DNA from 4 places in the Lysinibacillus sp. NPDC086135 genome. Region 2 is predicted to be linked to each of the others. Evidence: riboswitches for the same ligand, from Rfam matches in the RefSeq annotation. Region 2 holds a riboswitch; each other region holds the start of a gene.

Region 1 (4,381 bases), on a different contig from region 2:
GAGCCAAAAATATGAGGGATAATTAACTAGCGTTGGCTAGCAATTTATAACGATATTGTGTTAAAGCTTGTTGAACTAATCCTATTTCCTCCCACGTATAATTTGGTATTGCATACGTACGTTCAACTAATTGGAATGTACCGTATTTTAAATAATACTCTGTCGCAGGAAGAGGAATATGATTTGCTCCATAGCTTTCATAAGCTTCGAAAACTTCTTTTACTGTATAGCCTTCCTCTTTGACATAGACCATTTCATTAAAAGCAGAATGTCCAAAGTTCTCTTGCCATTTACGTTCAACTGACGCAAGTATGTTTTGAATGGACATGTTGTTCACAAACACATGACCTTCATTTAATTCATAAATAAGATAAGATGCAATGTTTTGCGCACTATACACATTTCCCATTTAAAACACTCCTTTATCATCAGTTTTGTAGAAAGAGTAGCTACTGGCTGAGTAACTACTCCTCTTCATCTATTCAAAAGTGGGGGAGCACTTATGAAACTAAATTAGTTTAAGCATTAATTGAAAACATTGGTTCTAGGTTGGTAGCCCTTCGAACACTTTTCTTATTTCCTAGTATAAAACAAGGAATTAAGAAAATCAATAATACTTATAAAATTACTAGGTATTAATTTTCAGCTTCTTCACCAAATGAGGAGAGCGGATGATGTAGCAACGTTTGACGCATTACCAAATGAGGCCTATCGAATGAGAAAATACGTAAACGCTACAACATTAGCCAATGTCCTTTATTTATTAAGCTTCTACTTTTTGTTGTGAAGCTGTTACTTGTTCAATAGCTTGTTCTAAATCTTCAATGATGTCCTCTACTGCCTCTAAACCGATGGATAAGCGAATGAGCGACTCGGTTACGCCAGTTTGGATTAGCTCTTCAGCAGATAGTTGCTGATGTGTAGTAGATGCTGGATGAATAATTAATGATTTCGCATCCCCTACATTTGCTACGTGCGAGAATAATTTCACACTATCTATTAATTTACGCCCTGCTTCACGTCCACCTTTAATACCAAATGTAAGCACTGAACCGAAGCCATTTTTTAAATATTTTTTAGCTAAATTATAGGTAGGGAAATCTTCTAAGCCGTTGTAATTTACATATTCCACAGATGGGTGGTTTCGTAAATATTCAGCTACCGCTAATGCATTTTCATTGTGTTTAGGAATACGCAAATGAAGCGTTTCTAAACCTTGTAATAAATTAAATGCTGCATCTGCACTTAATGTTGGACCAAAGTCGCGTAGTAATTGCACACGCAATTTTGTGGCGAATGCTGCCTCTGCTGTGTCAATACCATAACGTAAACCGTGATAAGAAGCATCTGGCTCAGTAAAACCTGGGAAACGGCCACGAGTCCAATCGAACTTCCCTGCATCTACTACAACGCCACCTAACGTTGTTCCGTGGCCACCAATCCATTTTGTTGCGGAATGAACAACAATATCTGCACCGTAGTCAATTGGTGTAGAGCCATATGGTGAAGCAAATGTGCTATCAATAATTAATGGCAAGCCGTTTTCATGTGCTATATTTGCTACTGCTTCAATATCTAGTACCTTTAAACTTGGGTTACCGTAAATTTCAGCGAACACGGCCTTTGTTTTATCAGTAATAGCTGCTCGGAAATTTTCTGGATTTGTTTCGTCTACAAAAATCGTTTTAATACCGTAGTTTGGTAGTGTGTTGGCGAATAAATTATAAGTACCTCCGTATAAAGAGCTACCTGCAACGATTTCATCGCCTGCCCCTACAAGATTTAAAATGGAGAATGCGATAGCTGCTGCACCAGATGAAAGTGCTACCGCTGCTGTACCGCCTTCTAATAAAGCGACGCGTTTTTCAAAAACATCTACAGTTGGGTTTGTAATTCGTGTGTAAATATTGCCGGCTTCCTCTAAGGCAAAAAGACGTTGCGCATGAGCAGTGTCTTTAAAAACGAAAGCCGTTGAGCGATATATCGGTACTGTTCGTGATCCTGTTACCGGGTCTGGCTCTTGGCCACCGTGTAACAGCAATGTTTCTGGTTTAAATTTTGTCATTGTATACCTCCAAATGGTTATTTTTTTACGATGGTACCGGAGATGAGGAGGATTTTTTTAGTAGAAAACAAAAACCCTCTTCAGCTAAGAAGAGGGTTGCGGCTGCAAGTTTTCCTCCCCTTATCTGCCAGATCCAATAAGAATCTGTAGGAATTAGCACCTTAGCAAGTTCATCACTTACTGGTTGCCGGGCATCATAGGGCCTATCCCTCCGCCGCTCTTGATAAGAGTATGAGATTCAATTTCCATCGTTGTTACACAGTATAAACATAGACTTTTTCACTGTCAATACTAAAATTTTATTTTTTCTGAAACTTCCGTCTGCTTTTTTACGTAATACGAACGCATACACTATTTTGATATTTATTGTTTTTATCACCAAAATGTGGGGTTGATTACAGTTCCGACTATGTGCTCTCCTAGGGGCGCCCAGTCTCCACTCCAATCAACTTTAGGGCATATGTTATAACAAACGTCATTCCTAACTTTTAGTGACGAGCCTATTTTATTTTGAAAGGAGAATTTTTATGATAAAAGCCGTTATTATTTTTCTTCTTGTTGGTTATTTGATTGGCTGTATTCACGGCTCTAAAGTTGCTCAGTTTTTATCTGGGGTAGATTTAAAAAAGACTGGTCATGGCAATGCAGGTGCCTCTAACGCAACACTTTCCCTTGGCTGGAAATACGGCATATTAGTTGCACTGATCGATATCAGCAAAGGCGTTGCAGCTATAAACTGTGCACATGCCTATTTAGCAGATATAACACAATTAACAGAAGTACAAGTTTGGTTCTTCACGTATATTGTAGCTGCCGGTGTCATTCTAGGTCATAATTTCCCATTTTATATGGGCTTCAATGGCGGTAAAGGAACTGCTTCAATCATAGGGATATTACTTGCGATTGATTGGACAATTGGCTTATTTGCACTCATTTTATTTGTTATTTTATCTTTCGTAACGAACTATTTAATTGTCGGTGTACTTGAGTTTTATCTCGTTTTCTGTACAGCCACATATTTATGGATCCCTGGAACAGTCCCAACGATTATAGCCCTATTACTTTTTGGTATAGCCATCATTTTACATATCGAAAATATTAAGCGATTGCTGCTAGGAACTGAGCCTAAAGTGACTTCAGCATTCAAAAAGAAAAAATAAGGATCATCACCAAAACGTGTGGTTGATTTCCGTTCCGACTGGGTGCTTTGTTGCTGCCGCTTCGCTTTCGCACAGAAAACATCCGCTGCGCTGCAGGGTCTCGGGCCAACACGATGTTGGTCACGAAGGCGTTATCACAGGATGTGATGCTTTTAGTCTTCGTTCCTCTATCGCTGATCCCCTAGGAGTCGCCCAGCCTCCACTCCAATCAACTATTTACATAGTAGACGTTTTAACAAAAGTCATCCACAACTTTTTGGTGATGAATCAAAAATAATATCTTTTGGATATTTTTGTCTTTTCTATGACCGTCTATTTGCTCGCAACTGCCCATTATCGCTATAAATAGAGAGTATTTCACATACTAGTTTTTTTACAATAAATAGACAAATTAACTTTCTTAATAAAGCATTTTACTAGCCGATGTGAAAATTACAGTCATGTTTAAGAAAGGATGAAAAGGTATGTCTACTTCTGAACAAGCAAAACCAAAACGTAATTTGAAACCACTCTGGATTGGATTAGCCTTCGCTTCATTAATCATCATTACTTTTTTACCTAACAACGGTGATTTACCTGTAGCCGGACAACGCGCTTTAGCTATTTTAGCTTTTGCGGTCATCCTTTGGGTTACAGAGGCAGTATCCTACCCTGTTAGCTCTGCTATGATTATTGCTCTCGTTACAATCTTATTAGGGTTAGCTCCATCAATGGAAGATTCAACGAGAGAGCTAGGCACTTCAGATGCATTAAAATTAGCATTAAGTGGATTTAGTAATTCAGCAGTAGCACTAGTAGCCGCAGCACTTTTCCTAGCGGCAGCCATGCAGATTACCAATTTACATAAAAGACTTGCGCTATGGATTCTTTCACTCGTAGGGACAAAAACGAAAGCCATTGTATTCGGTGCTATTTTAGTATCTATTGCACTCGCATTCTTTGTCCCTTCTGCTACTGCACGTGCAGGCGCAGTTGTGCCAATACTACTTGGAATGGTAGCAGCATTTGGTTTACAACGTGATAGTCGGCTTGCTGCTCTACTTGTCATTACCTCTGTGCAAGCTGTCTCTATTTGGAATATCGGTATAAAGACGGCAGCAGCTCAAAATATGGTCGCTTTAAACTTCATCAAAGAACAGTTTGGTGTGGATATTTC
Region 2 (4,381 bases):
AACATTAGCAACTGTGACTGGTGTCCCACTAGGAACTTTTATTGGACAAGTAACTGATTGGCGGATGTCGTTTATTTTCATAGTTATCATAGGTATTATTGGATTAATTAGTAATGCCTTGCTTGTGCCAAGTCACTTATCGAAAGGTAATCCAATATCCATTCGAGATATTGGTAAAGTATTAGGGAATATTCGAATGTTATTAATCCTCTTTATTACTGCAATTGGGTATGGTGGCGCATTCGTCGTATACACCTATGTTTCTCCTATTTTAGAGCAGTATATGGGCTACTCACCAAAGGCAATTGTCGTGATCTTAGTTGTATACGGTATTTTTGTTGCCATCGGAAATACATTAGGTGGTCATTTTGCGAATAGTAACCCTTTACGCTCTATCTTTATTATCTTTATAGGATTAGCATTAGCACTACTCGGCATCAACTTCTTTTTAGAATCATCAATCATAGGATTAATAATGGTCTTTATGATGGGGCTATTTATGTTTATGAATGTACCAGGATTACAGCTTTATGCCGTTCAGCTTTCAGAAAAATATACACCATCAGCTATTTCAATGGCTTCAGCATTAAATATTTCGGCCTTTAACATTGGTATTTTTCTAGGATCATACATTGGAGGAATTATTGTTAGCCACCAATCATTAGCTCATACTCCTATATATGGATTCGGTATGGTGATGATTGCCGCAGTTACTACCTTCCTATCGTTACACTTCGATAGAAATAAACAATAGATTTCTCTAGAATAACATTAATGAAAGGAAGCCTTAACCATACATAAGGCTTCCTTCTTGTTTTTATCCCATTTTAAGGAAATTATCGTCAAAATAGGCCTTAAAAAATTCTAATGCCGAGAACTGAGTCCCAAAAGAACCTGATATATACTCTTTTTCATTCCACTCGAGCCCATTTTGCTCATGATTTTCAAAGCATCAGCTGTTAACACCGAAAGTCTATATTGCACATAAGATACTGTATCAGCTATAGGATAGGAGGAATTTAGTTGTATTACAATCCTTATCCGTATTTTGTCTATCCTAATTATTATCCGGCATGGGTAATGGCAAATCAACCAACAATTCAACACCCTTCCAGCCATCTAGCAATGCCGACAACCCCAATGAATAGAAGTCCATTTCCAATCGTCAATACAAATAAATTAAAGACTTCCGCGAATCGGATCAAGGTTATTATGCAGCAAGCACAGTTACTTACGGATAAAATTGATGAATCCGAGCAATTTGCACATGATCTTATGAACGCAGCACAACAATCAAATAAAACCGAAGTTGAAAAGTTAATTTCCTCAACAGGCATTACTGTAAAATTCGAAACTACCTATACACCAGATGGATTTCGTATAACATTTACTGAAAGTAGCTGTTGTAAGCTAACACTAATTTTAGGTTGGTGAAGAGTTGGCCCTTTGAAGAGGGCCTCTTTCTTTTACCTTTAGCATCATTATGAATTTTAACCTTGTATCCCCATCAAACTTGTAAACTATAAAAAAATATGCTAAAGTGTTTGTAAACATTATTTCTGAAAATTCTTATATCGCATTTTCTTATCAAGAGAGACGGAGGGATTGGCCCTATGAAGTCTCAGCAACCAGCCTATAGGTATGGTGCTAATTCCAATTGGCAAAATTCTGCCTTGAAAGATGAGAAGACTTACTTCAGTTGCTTTGCACGAGAGTCCTCTTCTTCAAGGAGGACTCTTTTTTTATTGTTGCATTCAAAAAAATTAAAAGAAAGCAGGGAAATAGTATGGCAAACGAACTTTTACAAGCAATTCAACTATTGAAATCAAAAAAATGGGTAGACTTAACGCATACATTTGGTCCAAATTCTCCACATTTCTTTATGTTTGATGATGCTAAATTTGAAACATTATTTTCACATGATGATGGTTTCTTTGCACAGCAATTCACTTTCCCAGGGCAATACGGAACACATATCGACCCACCTATCCATTTTGTGCGAGATACACGCTATCTAGATGAATTGGAGCTAAAAGAACTAGTACTACCACTAATCGTTATTGATAAATCGAAGGAAGCCGACGTAAATAACGACTACACGTTAAGTGTTCAAGATATTCTTGACTTTGAAGCTGAAAATGGGGAAATTGAAGCAGGTACCTTTGTTGCGTTCCGTACCGATTGGAGTAAACGTTGGCCAGATAAAGAATCTTTCAGCAACAAAGACGCTGATGGCAATAATCATATTCCTGGCTGGGGATTAGAAGCGTTACAATTTTTATTCAACGAACGACAAGTAAGTGCTATTGGCCACGAAACTTTTGACACGGATTCAGCAGCAGATTTCCGTAGAAATGGAAAATTAGACGGCGAATATTTTGTGCTAGAGCAAGATACTTACCAAATTGAGCTTATGAAAAATTTAGATAAGCTACCTCCAAAAGGCGCTGCTATATTCAATATCGTGCCAAAGCCTGAAAAAGCATCTGGATTCCCTGTCCGTTCATTTGCAATATTACCGTAATATAGCAAAAGGTCTGATTCAAGTACGCTTAATATAGGGTAAATAGTATAATAAAATAAAACTAGACCTTATATTTAGAGGATTTGAGTTTGATTATATATAATAAAACTTTATAATCAAACTTTTATTTGTATATAAAAATACATCCATTAAATCTTTATTGAGATAATGGATGTATTTTTTATTGTGGTCTTTTAATAAAGATAGATAATTTTCTTATTCCACAATCGGGCCAGATTGTTGAATAACAGTCTTTTTAAGAAATGTTACCTAACGACGCTTGTGCAAAAATAATATTGTTGTTTAATTTACAATAAAGTCATTTAAAAAATAATATAGTTGTTTAAAAATCCTTATTCCGAACGAACAAGTTAGTGGAAGTAATAGTAATTAGGTTTGGCTGGGAAAATTGTCGATGATATTAAAAAAGACACCGAAGTGTCTTATGTTTTTCAAATTAAGCATACCGATAAATTGAAATTTAATTACTTAACATTTTGCTTATCTTGGGAGCAATGTATTTTATCGGTGAGTGTATACAAACCATGTAATGCTTGCTGTTAATAATGCTGACGAAATCAAAGCTGTAAGAACACTATATGTTCGCCAAATAAGTATCGTTGACCAATCTAAAGCACAGCACAGTATACCCAGGGCAATCGTAGCGATCAGGAAAATAATTGTTACGATTATTCTCTTTTTTGTCATTGGCTGCCGCTCATTCGTTTTCCTTCTGCGTAATCCTAAGAGAAATAACAAAACGGCCAATAGGCAAAGAATAATTGTGATAGACGACAAAGTGATATCCAAAAGCTGTGTGCCGCTTATTTCATATGACTGAGTTAGATTGCCGTCTAATATATCTTTAACTTTTAGTACCAGGTTTATATTGGTATTTGCACCGTTGCTCAGCAAGCAGACGGCTGTTCGTTCATTTAGCAGTATGGCTACTTCGGTTCTGAAATTTGGATTGCCCCCAGTGTGTTCTATAATCGTTTGGTCGGCGTTTACCGACCAGCCTGCCGCATAATGCATATCGTTGACAGCCGAAACAGACATATCACCCCTATGTGATTTTTCGATAACCGTGTGAAATATTTCGGGTATGTCCTGCACAATACCCATCTGTATACCCATCCAACGCGCCATATCTTTTGTATTAGAAATGATGTAGCCTGCGGGTTTATTCCCCGCATAATCCGGAGCTTTAAATGGAGTTGTCATAAAAAAGGAAGTACGGTAGCCCTGTGCCAACTGTCCAGTGGCTTGAGCATCTTCTTTATAAGCATACGTCTGGTGAAGACCTAACGGCTGAAATACCTGTTCCCTCATAAAGTCTTCATAGCTTTGTCGCGACACAATCTCAATAACCAAACCCAATACGTCATAATTAACGGTTCCATAGTTATACTGTTCACCGGGAGGGAACGCCAATTCAGCATCTACGAGCATTTCCACAGTCTTTTGCAACATATCCGGTGTATTGCCTTGTGGAATATTTTGAGTATGCCTAATATTTGTTAGACCACTGGTATGGTGAAGAAAGTTATTTAGTGTAAGGCTTTGCATATCAACAGGTTTCCCTTGATACTTTAACGTAAACCAAGGTAAATATTTTTGGACAGGGTCAGTCATTGAGAGCAGCCCTTGTTCTTCCAACAGCATAATACCCATACCGGTAAAAGCTTTACTGACCGAAGCTAACTCATAGAGTGTATTTTCACTTGCAGACAACCCCTTTTCACGGTCTGCATACCCTGAAGAAAAGTAGAACACTTCATCATCAGCAAGTATTGAGATTGACATTCCCGGCACACCTGATATACGAGAGGCATCATCTAGCAACGCTTGTATTGC
Region 3 (4,381 bases), on a different contig from region 2:
CTAGCTTTGCACAAAATTTAAATTAATGAAGAGAAAAGGAAAGAAAATTGTTGTTTCCTATTAAGGCGATACATACTTTAGGGCACAAATAACACTATATCAACTGTTAATAGATAATTTCCGAAATGGAGGTAAAAGCCTCTAGCGAATATATGTTATTTGAATATAAAAAAAATGGAGCTGTCCAATGTGTTGGATGGCTCCATTTTTGCTAAATTTGTAAAGGGTTTAACGTAATTTTCGATAAAAAAAGTTTATACTAAATAAAGAACTAAAAATAGGGGCGGTTAATATGAAAACAGTTGTTGTATTAGGTGGCGGAATTACGGGATTGTGTACGATGCATTATTTACAACGCCAAGTTCAGGAGAAAAACTTAAATGTAAAACTTGTGCTTGTTGAAAAAAATACATACCTTGGTGGCAAGCTTCACTCTGCATATGAACAAGGATTCATCATGGAAACTGGAGCAGATTCTATTGTAGCGCGTCATAAAGGTGTCATGGAGTTAGTAGAGGAACTAAATTTTGAACAAAATCTTGTATATAACGAAACAGGTATTTCGTATATTTACACAAATAATGAGCTACATGCCATCCCAGCAGACTCAACGTTCGGTATTCCTATGAGCTTACAATCTCTCGAGGAAAGTACGCTTGTATCAGAGGAAGGTAAAAAAGAAGCGTTAAAGGATTTAACAATGCCGAATGAAAGGTTTACAAAGGAAAGCACGATTGGTGAATTTTTAACGTATTATTTAGGTGAAGAGCTTGTTCAAAACCAAATAGCACCGGTACTTGCAGGTGTATATTCTGGAGATTTAAATCAACTTTCAATTGCTTCTACTTTACCGTATTTAATCGATTACAAAAACGATTACGGTAGTATTATTAAAGGTTTCGATGCAAACAGGGAGCAATTTGTGAAAGCTGCCAATAAAAAATTTATTTCATTTAAAAATGGTTTATCGTCACTAATTGATCGACTTGAAGAAACATTAACGGATGTAGAAATTATAAAAGGGATTGCTACTACTAGTGTTAAAAAGCAGGAGAATCTATATGCTGTTACGTTAGCAAACGGTAAAATGATTGAAGCGAATCATGTTGTATTGGCACTGCCAAATGAAGCGGTACAAAGCTTATTACAGGATGAATCTTTGAACGGCTATTTTGAACGATTTAATACTGCATCCGCCATTACGATTTATTTAGGATTTGATGTTCCCGATAATAGATTACCTGCAGATGGAACAGGCTATATTGTGTCACATAATTCGGATGTTATCTGTAATGCAGCAACGTGGACAAGCCGCAAGTGGAAACACACTTCAGCAGAAGGAAAATTACTTGTACGGCTTTTTTATAAGAGCATTAACCCTGAGTATGAGAAATTGCGTTTGATGTCAGATGAAGAGTTAGCAGCTGTTGCTCTAGAGGATGTAAGAAAAAGTTTGGGGATTGAGGAAAAACCAACTATTGTTGACGTGACAAAATGGATCGACCAGATGCCGAAGTACGACTTGGCACATCGTGAAGCGTTGCAAGGTCTCTTACAAGAGCTTGAGAAAAACTATCCGAACTTATCAATAGCGGGGTGCTCTTATTTCGGAGTAGGCATAGGTGCGTGTATTCAAAATGGTAAAAAAATTGGTGAGGAACTTGTAGAAAAACTATCGTAATTGTTTAATATAAATCAAAATTTTATAAATTTCGTAAAAATTATCCTTTGTTCAGTGAAATAGTCTTGACTCAATCGTTCGTAAACGATATGATTCTTTTAATTATTTAAAAAATTCATACTAAATTCTTATCAAGAGAAGCAGAGGGACTGGCCCTATGAAGCTTCAGCAACCAACTTATTGTCAGGTGCTAAATCCAGAAGACCGTGTGTCGAAGATGAGAAGGAAAACAATTACGAAACGTAAAAGCCTTCTTTTTTTGTGAAAGAAGGCTTTTTTATTTTAACTATTTTCGGCGGGTGTCCAAACATCCGCCGAAATAGAGGAACTCAGTCTAAGAACGCCACGTCCTGTGGCAACGACTGAGTGACCAACTTCATGTTGACCTAAAGCCTTCGGCGGATGTCACGGAATCGGCAAGGAGTTCTTAGAGGATAGTAGGTTAATATTATCGCATCCATGCGATAACGGCTAACTGACCTGCAGCGTGCAGGCCAAAGCACAAAGCCCAATTCAGGACGAATTATGCCGAGGCATAATTGATAGAAAAAGAAAGAGAGGTTAGTTTTATGGGATTGCTTGAAAGGTTAAAAACACATGTTCTTACAGCAGATGGTGCAATTGGTACAGTTTTATACGGCTATGGTTTGGAGTACTGTCATGAGGAAATGAATGTACAGAGACCTGAATTAATTGAAAAGATTCATAGAGAATATATAGCTGCTGGTGCCGATATTATTCAGACGAATACTTACGGAGCTAATGCCATAAAATTAGCCCGCTATGGATTAGAATCTCGTGTACAGCAGTATAATGAAGCCGCTATAACGATTGCAAAACGTGCAGCAACAGATGGTGGGCAATTTGTTTTGGGTACTATTGGGGGAATCCGTGGTATTCGAAAAAGTGATGCAACGTTAGAGGAAATTTTAGCAACCATTGATGAGCAGGCAACGGTTTTACTTGCAGGAAATCCAGATGGCCTTTTACTTGAAACCTATTATGATTTTGAAGAGCTAACAGCGACTTTATCAATGCTACGAGCTAAAACGAAATTACCGATTATTGCTCAAGTTTCTATGCATGAACCCGGAATATTACAAAATGGAATGAGCTTAAATAACGCCTTACATGAACTTGAAGCGTTAGGTGCTGATATCGTAGGTGTTAACTGTCGCTTAGGTCCTCACCATACTATCCAAGCATTTGAAGGGGTAGAGCTTCCTAAGCAGGCATTTATGTCAGCGTATCCGAACGCCTCTCTTCTTGATTTAGAGGATGGGCGTGTCGTTTATGAGTCGGAGGCTGATTATTTTGGTCGAGCAGCTGTAGAGCTTCGTGATCAAGGGGTTCGTTTAATTGGTGGCTGTTGTGGTACGACACCAAAGCATATTGCTGCAGCGAAAAAGTACTTAGAGGAGCTATCCCCGGTTGAGGAAAAGTATACAAAGCCAGAAAAAATAGAGATTGTTCGTGAGGCAGAGCCAGCAAATTATGAGCCATTACATGAAAAAGTAAAACGTGAACGCTCGGTTATTGTGGAGTTAGATACACCAAGACATTTAGAAATAGAAGGCTTTATTAAAGGCGCAAAAAAAATATATGAGGCGGGCGCGGATGTAGTCATGATGGCAGATAATTCACTCGCTTCTCCAAGGATTAGCAATGTCGCAATGGGTGCCTTACTGAAAGAAACGCACGGGATACGCCCTTTAACCCATATAACATGCCGAGATCGTAATTTAATTGGACTTCAATCACATTTAATGGGATTAAATGCACTAGGGATTCATGATGTTTTAGCGGTTACTGGAGATCCGACAAAGGTAGGCGATTTCCCAGGAGCAACTAGCGTTTATGACGTATCGTCAATGGAGCTAATCCAATTAATAAAACAGTTAAATGAAGGTGTTTCGTTCTCAGGGAAACCGCTTCGTAAAAAGGCAAATTTCTCTGTAGCGGCTGCATTTAATCCTAATGTACGTGTACTGGATCGCGCTGTCTCTCGATTAGAAAAGAAAATTGAACATGGAGCAGATTATTTTATTTCACAGCCTGTTTATACAAAGGAAAAAATCGTGGAAATTCACGAGGCGACAAAGCATTTAGAAACTCCAATTTATATAGGTATTATGCCAGTAACGAGCTATAAAAGTGCGGAGTTCTTACATCATGAAGTACCAGGCATCAAACTTTCTGATGATGCGTTAGCACGTATGAAGGCTTGTGGTGATGATAAGGAACGCGCAACACTAGAAGGAATTGCAATTGCTAAAGAATTAGTAGAAGTAGCAGCGGAATATTTCAATGGTATTTACCTCATCACACCATTTTTACGCTATGATATGACGCTAGAATTAATGAAAGTTATTGAGCAATTGGATGAACAGAAAAAAGGGGTAAGTATAAATGGCTAAGCACATGATTGAAGAGCAACTAGAGAAACGAATATTAATTCTTGATGGCGCAATGGGAACAATGCTACAAAATGAAAATTTATCGGCAGAGGATTTTGGCGGAGAGGAATATGATGGCTGTAATGAAAATCTTGTGCTAACTAGACCAGATGTGCTTGAAAAGGTACATAGAAAATATTTAGAGGCTGGAGCAGATATTATTTGTACAAATACATTTGGGGGTACACCACTTGTATTAAATGAATATGATCTAGGTGCGAAGGCAGAAGAAATCAACAAACGT
Region 4 (4,381 bases), on a different contig from region 2:
TGAATAAACCGGTAATGCTTGCGAACTACGGTTATTTCGGGCATATGTGGGAATTGTATGCGATGTGGACATGGCTTCCAGCTTTTTTGACAGCTAGTTTTTTAACTTATTCACCAGAAATTCCTCATTGGTTTATTGCATTATCCTCCTTTATTTCAATAGGAATTGCTGGAGGGATTGGTTGTGTGATAGGAGGACTAATCTCGGATAAAATCGGAAGAGCCAATTTAACGATTATTTCTATGTTTATTAGTGCTATCTGTTCGCTAGTAATAGGTTTTACATTTGGGCAGTATATTTGCTTAACGTTAATAATCTCCATGATTTGGGGGATGTCTATCATATCTGATTCCGCCCAATTTTCTGCTGCAGTTTCAGAAATAGCCGATGTTGATTATGTAGGTACAGCCCTTACTTTTCAAATGTGTATTGGTTTCTTACTTACTATATTTTCAATAAACCTAATCCCGATTATACAGAGGATCATAGGTTGGGAGTGGGTCTTTACAATATTAGCGATTGGACCTATTCTTGGAATTGGATTTATGGTCAAATATAGACGTTACGAAGTACTAATGAGAAACGTCTATATTTGTAACTTTTAGGTATTATCTCTATCACAAAAAAATGAATAGCCTCAAAAAAATCCAATTGTTTTGATTATTTCAAAACAATTGGAATAATTTAGTGGTAAATCAATGTTTTTTAAGTATGAAGCTTAGGCTTTCTTTCCTTTCGGGTATCCGATGAGGATAGCGATGGTTCCGCAAATTCCTATAAGAACTGGATAGAAAGAGTATTGTAACATGCTCACTGGTGAAATTCCGGCTACACTTGCGGCTGCCAGGAATTGGGCTCCGTATGGTAGAAGGCCTTGAATCGTACAGGAGAAAATATCTAATATACTTGCGGACTTTCTTGGCTCAATCTCATACTGTTCAGCAATATTTTTTGCAAGCGGACCAGCAATTAAAATAGCAATCGTGTTATTGGCCGTCGATAAATTAGTTAGGCCTACAAGACCGGCAATACCAAATTCAGCACCTTTTTTCGATTTAATTCTTTTTGTTGCAAGGTGAAGTAGAAAATCAATCCCTCCGTTAAACTTTATAACCTCCACCATTCCAGCTATTAATATCGCAAGGAATGCCATTTCATACATGCCTGACATTCCTTCGCCGATCTTTTGAAAAAGGCTCATTAAATGATAGCTGCCATCCGCTAAGCCAACAGCCCCGGCGAGAACAATCCCAGATGCCAGAACAAGGAAAACATTCATTCCAGCTAACGCTAAAATAATGACCAAAACATAGGGAACAATTTTTACCCAACTATAGCTTAAATGCTCCACTTGTGCAGTTTCACCCATTGTAATGAACCCTAAAATAAGGCTCGTTACAATAGCTGCCGGCAACACAATCCAAAAATTCACCTTAAATTTATCCTTCATTTGTGCACCTTGTGAACGAACGGCAGTAATGGTTGTATCTGAAATAAAAGATAAATTATCGCCAAACATTGAACCGCCAACAATTGCTGCCATTACTAAAGCCATGGAAAGCTCGATATGCTCGCTTATGCCAACTCCAATTGGCGCTAGCGCAACAATCGTCCCCACCGATGTACCCATTGATAGGGAAATAAAGCAGGCAATGATGAATAAGCCTACGACAAGCAGATTTGGCGGAACGACCGATAAAGCAAAGTTTACAGTGGAATCCACTGCCCCCATGCCTTTTGCTACCGCTGAAAAGGCCCCAGCCAAAAGAAAAATAACAACCATCAGCATGACATTTAAATTTCCTGCGCCTTTGCAAAAAATATCAACCTTTTGCGCAAACGATTCTTTTCGATTCATCGCTAAAGCGACAGCGCCTGAAATGGAAATGGCTACAATAACAGGAAAGGCGTAAAAATCACCTGTAATAACCCCTGAACCAATAAATAAAATCAAAAAAACAACAAATGGGATCAGCGCCCATGGATTCTCTTTCTTCATGTCTACCTCCAAAAATAAAATTGGACACGTCTTTTGTCCATTCTTTTTACGAAAAAAGGCCTCTTCTTGTATCAACAAGAAGAGGCCTTATATCTATAAAACACTCCTCTTATCTATCAAGCCTTTGCCTGCTGGATTTGGCACAGTAACTTAAATCATAAGTTCCGCTGCCGAGATTTCATCGGGCCAGTCCCTCCATCTCTCTTGATAAGAAGCAAATATATTATTTTTTTTCACAATAATAAATATTATAATAAAAAGTCGATATTTGCAACATATTTTTAATCAAGCTTGATTAAAAGCTATATTAATTAAGGAGATTGAACAAGTAAGAGGATAGGAAAGTGTGAATTTTTGGTGCCGCTATTGAAGGCTTTAATAGTCTAACGCAGCACAATTTGATTTAACAACTAAAAAGGGAAAAAGAAGGCGCCCTTAGAAGTAGGGGCGCCTAAAACATTTGTGGTAAAAATTCCGTCATAAAGCGTTGATTTTTACGTAGCCATATTTTTAAAATCATACGATGTGTTAGGAGGCGTTGTCTTTTTTGTGGTCTAGCCTTTGCCTCTATTAAACTTTGTAGTAGAGTACATGTTTCTGTTGCAAATGCTTGAGGGTCAACTAGGACGTCAAGCTTATAATCAATTAATTGTACCGCCTGTACCTTTGCAAGTAATTGTGCAAAGCGTGTATTCATTTCTGGAAAGTTTTCTTCTAGTTCTAGGTCGATTAAACTATATAGTGTTTGTTCAATGTCAGCTTCGAGTGCTTGTAATTGTTTAATGGATGGCTGTGTCAAAAAATCACCTCTAGTTTTTTAAAAATGCGGCTACACAAGGTAAAAGCCAAGAGCAGCGAAAAGTAAACCGAATAAAACGGTAATGCCTATATAAACAATCGCTTGTCTCCATTTTTGCTGCTCTAAGAGCGTCAAACATTCAAAACCGAATGTCGAAAAAGTCGTATAGGCTCCTAAAAAACCAATCCCTATAAAATGCCAAATCCAATCACTTGGATGTAGCGCAAATAAAAAGCCAAGCGCAAAAGACCCAGTTATATTAATAAAAAATGTTGCCCATGGGTATGTATGGACAATCAATTTTCCTAGATAAAATCGTGTTAGTGCACCCAAAAATCCACCGATGCCAATAATTATCATACGATGCGCCCCTTTGCTAGTTTAAATCCTAGCCATGCACAAGCTAAACCGCCAAAAACACTTGCTAAAATATAAAGAACGGCTTGGAGCCATTTACTATCCTGCAAAAGTAATAGTGTTTCTAAAGAAAATGTCGAAAAGGTTGTAAAGGCACCAAAAAAGCCAGTACCAATTCCTATAATAACAGGCGTTCGCTTTGTAAACGTAGTAAATAGCCACGCTAAACAAAAGCAGCCAATTAAGTTCATACAAAGTGTCGCAAATGGAAAACCACCGTTATTTGAAAGTGCTAGACCAAGGTTATATCGACAGATGGCACCCAAAAATCCGCCAATTCCAACAGCTAAAAATGATTTCAAAGTAAAGACTCCTTACTAAAATGTCTATATTAAAAAGTGTATCATGTGAACAACATTTTAGATATTTTTCTATAGATATATAGAAAATATCACCGTTTTACGATTTTTATATTTCCTTCCAAAATACTTCGTAGTTAATGTCCATATATCATAACAAAATTTTAGTTCTAAATAAGAAACTCTTTAGTATTTCAAACACTATTACATCGTTCAATTGAAATCCGACAACGGTTAATCCGTTGACAGAAAACCCGCTAACGGAAAAAACAATAATACAAAAATAATAATAACAATAGAGCTGATGCCTTGAAAAGCGCACAGTAAAGTTCAAAACAATAAACGATGCTTCAGTTTGACGTTCGTGTCTCTTCTATTCAACTTGCACCGATGGATGTTGGCGTAGCAAAGATGGATGGCATTTTTACACCCTTAATGGAAAGCAGGGGACAGTCTCCGTGTTTACTATTCTTTAATTTATTGGGAGGATGGGCGATAAATTAACGTTAGGTGATAAATTTAAAAAGTTAGGCGATAAGTTAAAAATGTTGGGTGATAAATTTAAAAATTAGGGTGATAAATCTAAAAATTGTTCCGATCAATTGCTGGAAGCCCCTTTCGAACTAGATTTGTTCGTTTAGGGTCTTCTAGAATTGAAAAATTTGTATTTAACACAGTAATCGTATTGTCAAATTGTAGGAAAACAAGGATACTACTTACAGTTTTTTTGAACTTGATTCTTTTTTACCATTCTGCCAGCTACTTAACACAAGTACAACGTGTTTTTGCTGTTGCAAACATGTCATAATTTATTATTACTATAATTGACCTTTAACATTGTCAATGACAGTATCAAAGTCTTTATTG

The links. Region 2 has a riboswitch for S-adenosylmethionine ahead of ACIPKN_RS21940 (cyclase family protein). Riboswitches for the same ligand answer to the same signal wherever they lie in the genome.
Region 1: another riboswitch for S-adenosylmethionine. It lies ahead of ACIPKN_RS22595 (O-acetylhomoserine aminocarboxypropyltransferase/cysteine synthase family protein); the one in region 2 lies ahead of ACIPKN_RS21940 (cyclase family protein).
Region 3: another riboswitch for S-adenosylmethionine. It lies ahead of ACIPKN_RS23775 (bifunctional homocysteine S-methyltransferase/methylenetetrahydrofolate reductase); the one in region 2 lies ahead of ACIPKN_RS21940 (cyclase family protein).
Region 4: another riboswitch for S-adenosylmethionine. It lies ahead of ACIPKN_RS08100 (Na+/H+ antiporter NhaC family protein); the one in region 2 lies ahead of ACIPKN_RS21940 (cyclase family protein).

The regions. Positions count from the first base shown of each region.
Region 1 is NZ_JBIVCA010000022.1:49,741-54,121, reverse strand. It holds gene ACIPKN_RS22600 (hypothetical protein) at 23-409, opposite strand; gene ACIPKN_RS22595 (O-acetylhomoserine aminocarboxypropyltransferase/cysteine synthase family protein) at 764-2,065, opposite strand; SAM riboswitch class I at 2,183-2,295, opposite strand; gene ACIPKN_RS22590 (glycerol-3-phosphate acyltransferase) at 2,593-3,225, shown strand; gene ACIPKN_RS22585 (DASS family sodium-coupled anion symporter) at 3,690-4,381, shown strand, end outside.
Region 2 is NZ_JBIVCA010000021.1:9,667-14,047, forward strand. It holds gene ACIPKN_RS21930 (MFS transporter) at 1-754, shown strand, start outside; gene ACIPKN_RS21935 (YuzC family spore coat inner layer protein) at 1,024-1,434, shown strand; SAM riboswitch class I at 1,582-1,687, shown strand; gene ACIPKN_RS21940 (cyclase family protein) at 1,787-2,524, shown strand; gene ACIPKN_RS21945 (serine hydrolase domain-containing protein) at 3,047-4,381, opposite strand, start outside.
Region 3 is NZ_JBIVCA010000025.1:35,379-39,759, forward strand. It holds gene ACIPKN_RS23765 (protoglobin domain-containing protein) at 1-26, shown strand, start outside; gene ACIPKN_RS23770 (protoporphyrinogen oxidase) at 293-1,681, shown strand; SAM riboswitch class I at 1,807-1,905, shown strand; gene ACIPKN_RS23775 (bifunctional homocysteine S-methyltransferase/methylenetetrahydrofolate reductase) at 2,251-4,098, shown strand; gene metH (methionine synthase) at 4,091-4,381, shown strand, end outside.
Region 4 is NZ_JBIVCA010000004.1:252,430-256,810, forward strand. It holds gene ACIPKN_RS08095 (MFS transporter) at 1-605, shown strand, start outside; gene ACIPKN_RS08100 (Na+/H+ antiporter NhaC family protein) at 719-1,999, opposite strand; SAM riboswitch class I at 2,106-2,213, opposite strand; gene ACIPKN_RS08105 (hypothetical protein) at 2,451-2,798, opposite strand; gene crcB (fluoride efflux transporter CrcB) at 2,829-3,158, opposite strand; gene crcB (fluoride efflux transporter CrcB) at 3,155-3,517, opposite strand; gene ACIPKN_RS08120 (VOC family protein) at 4,333-4,381, opposite strand, start outside.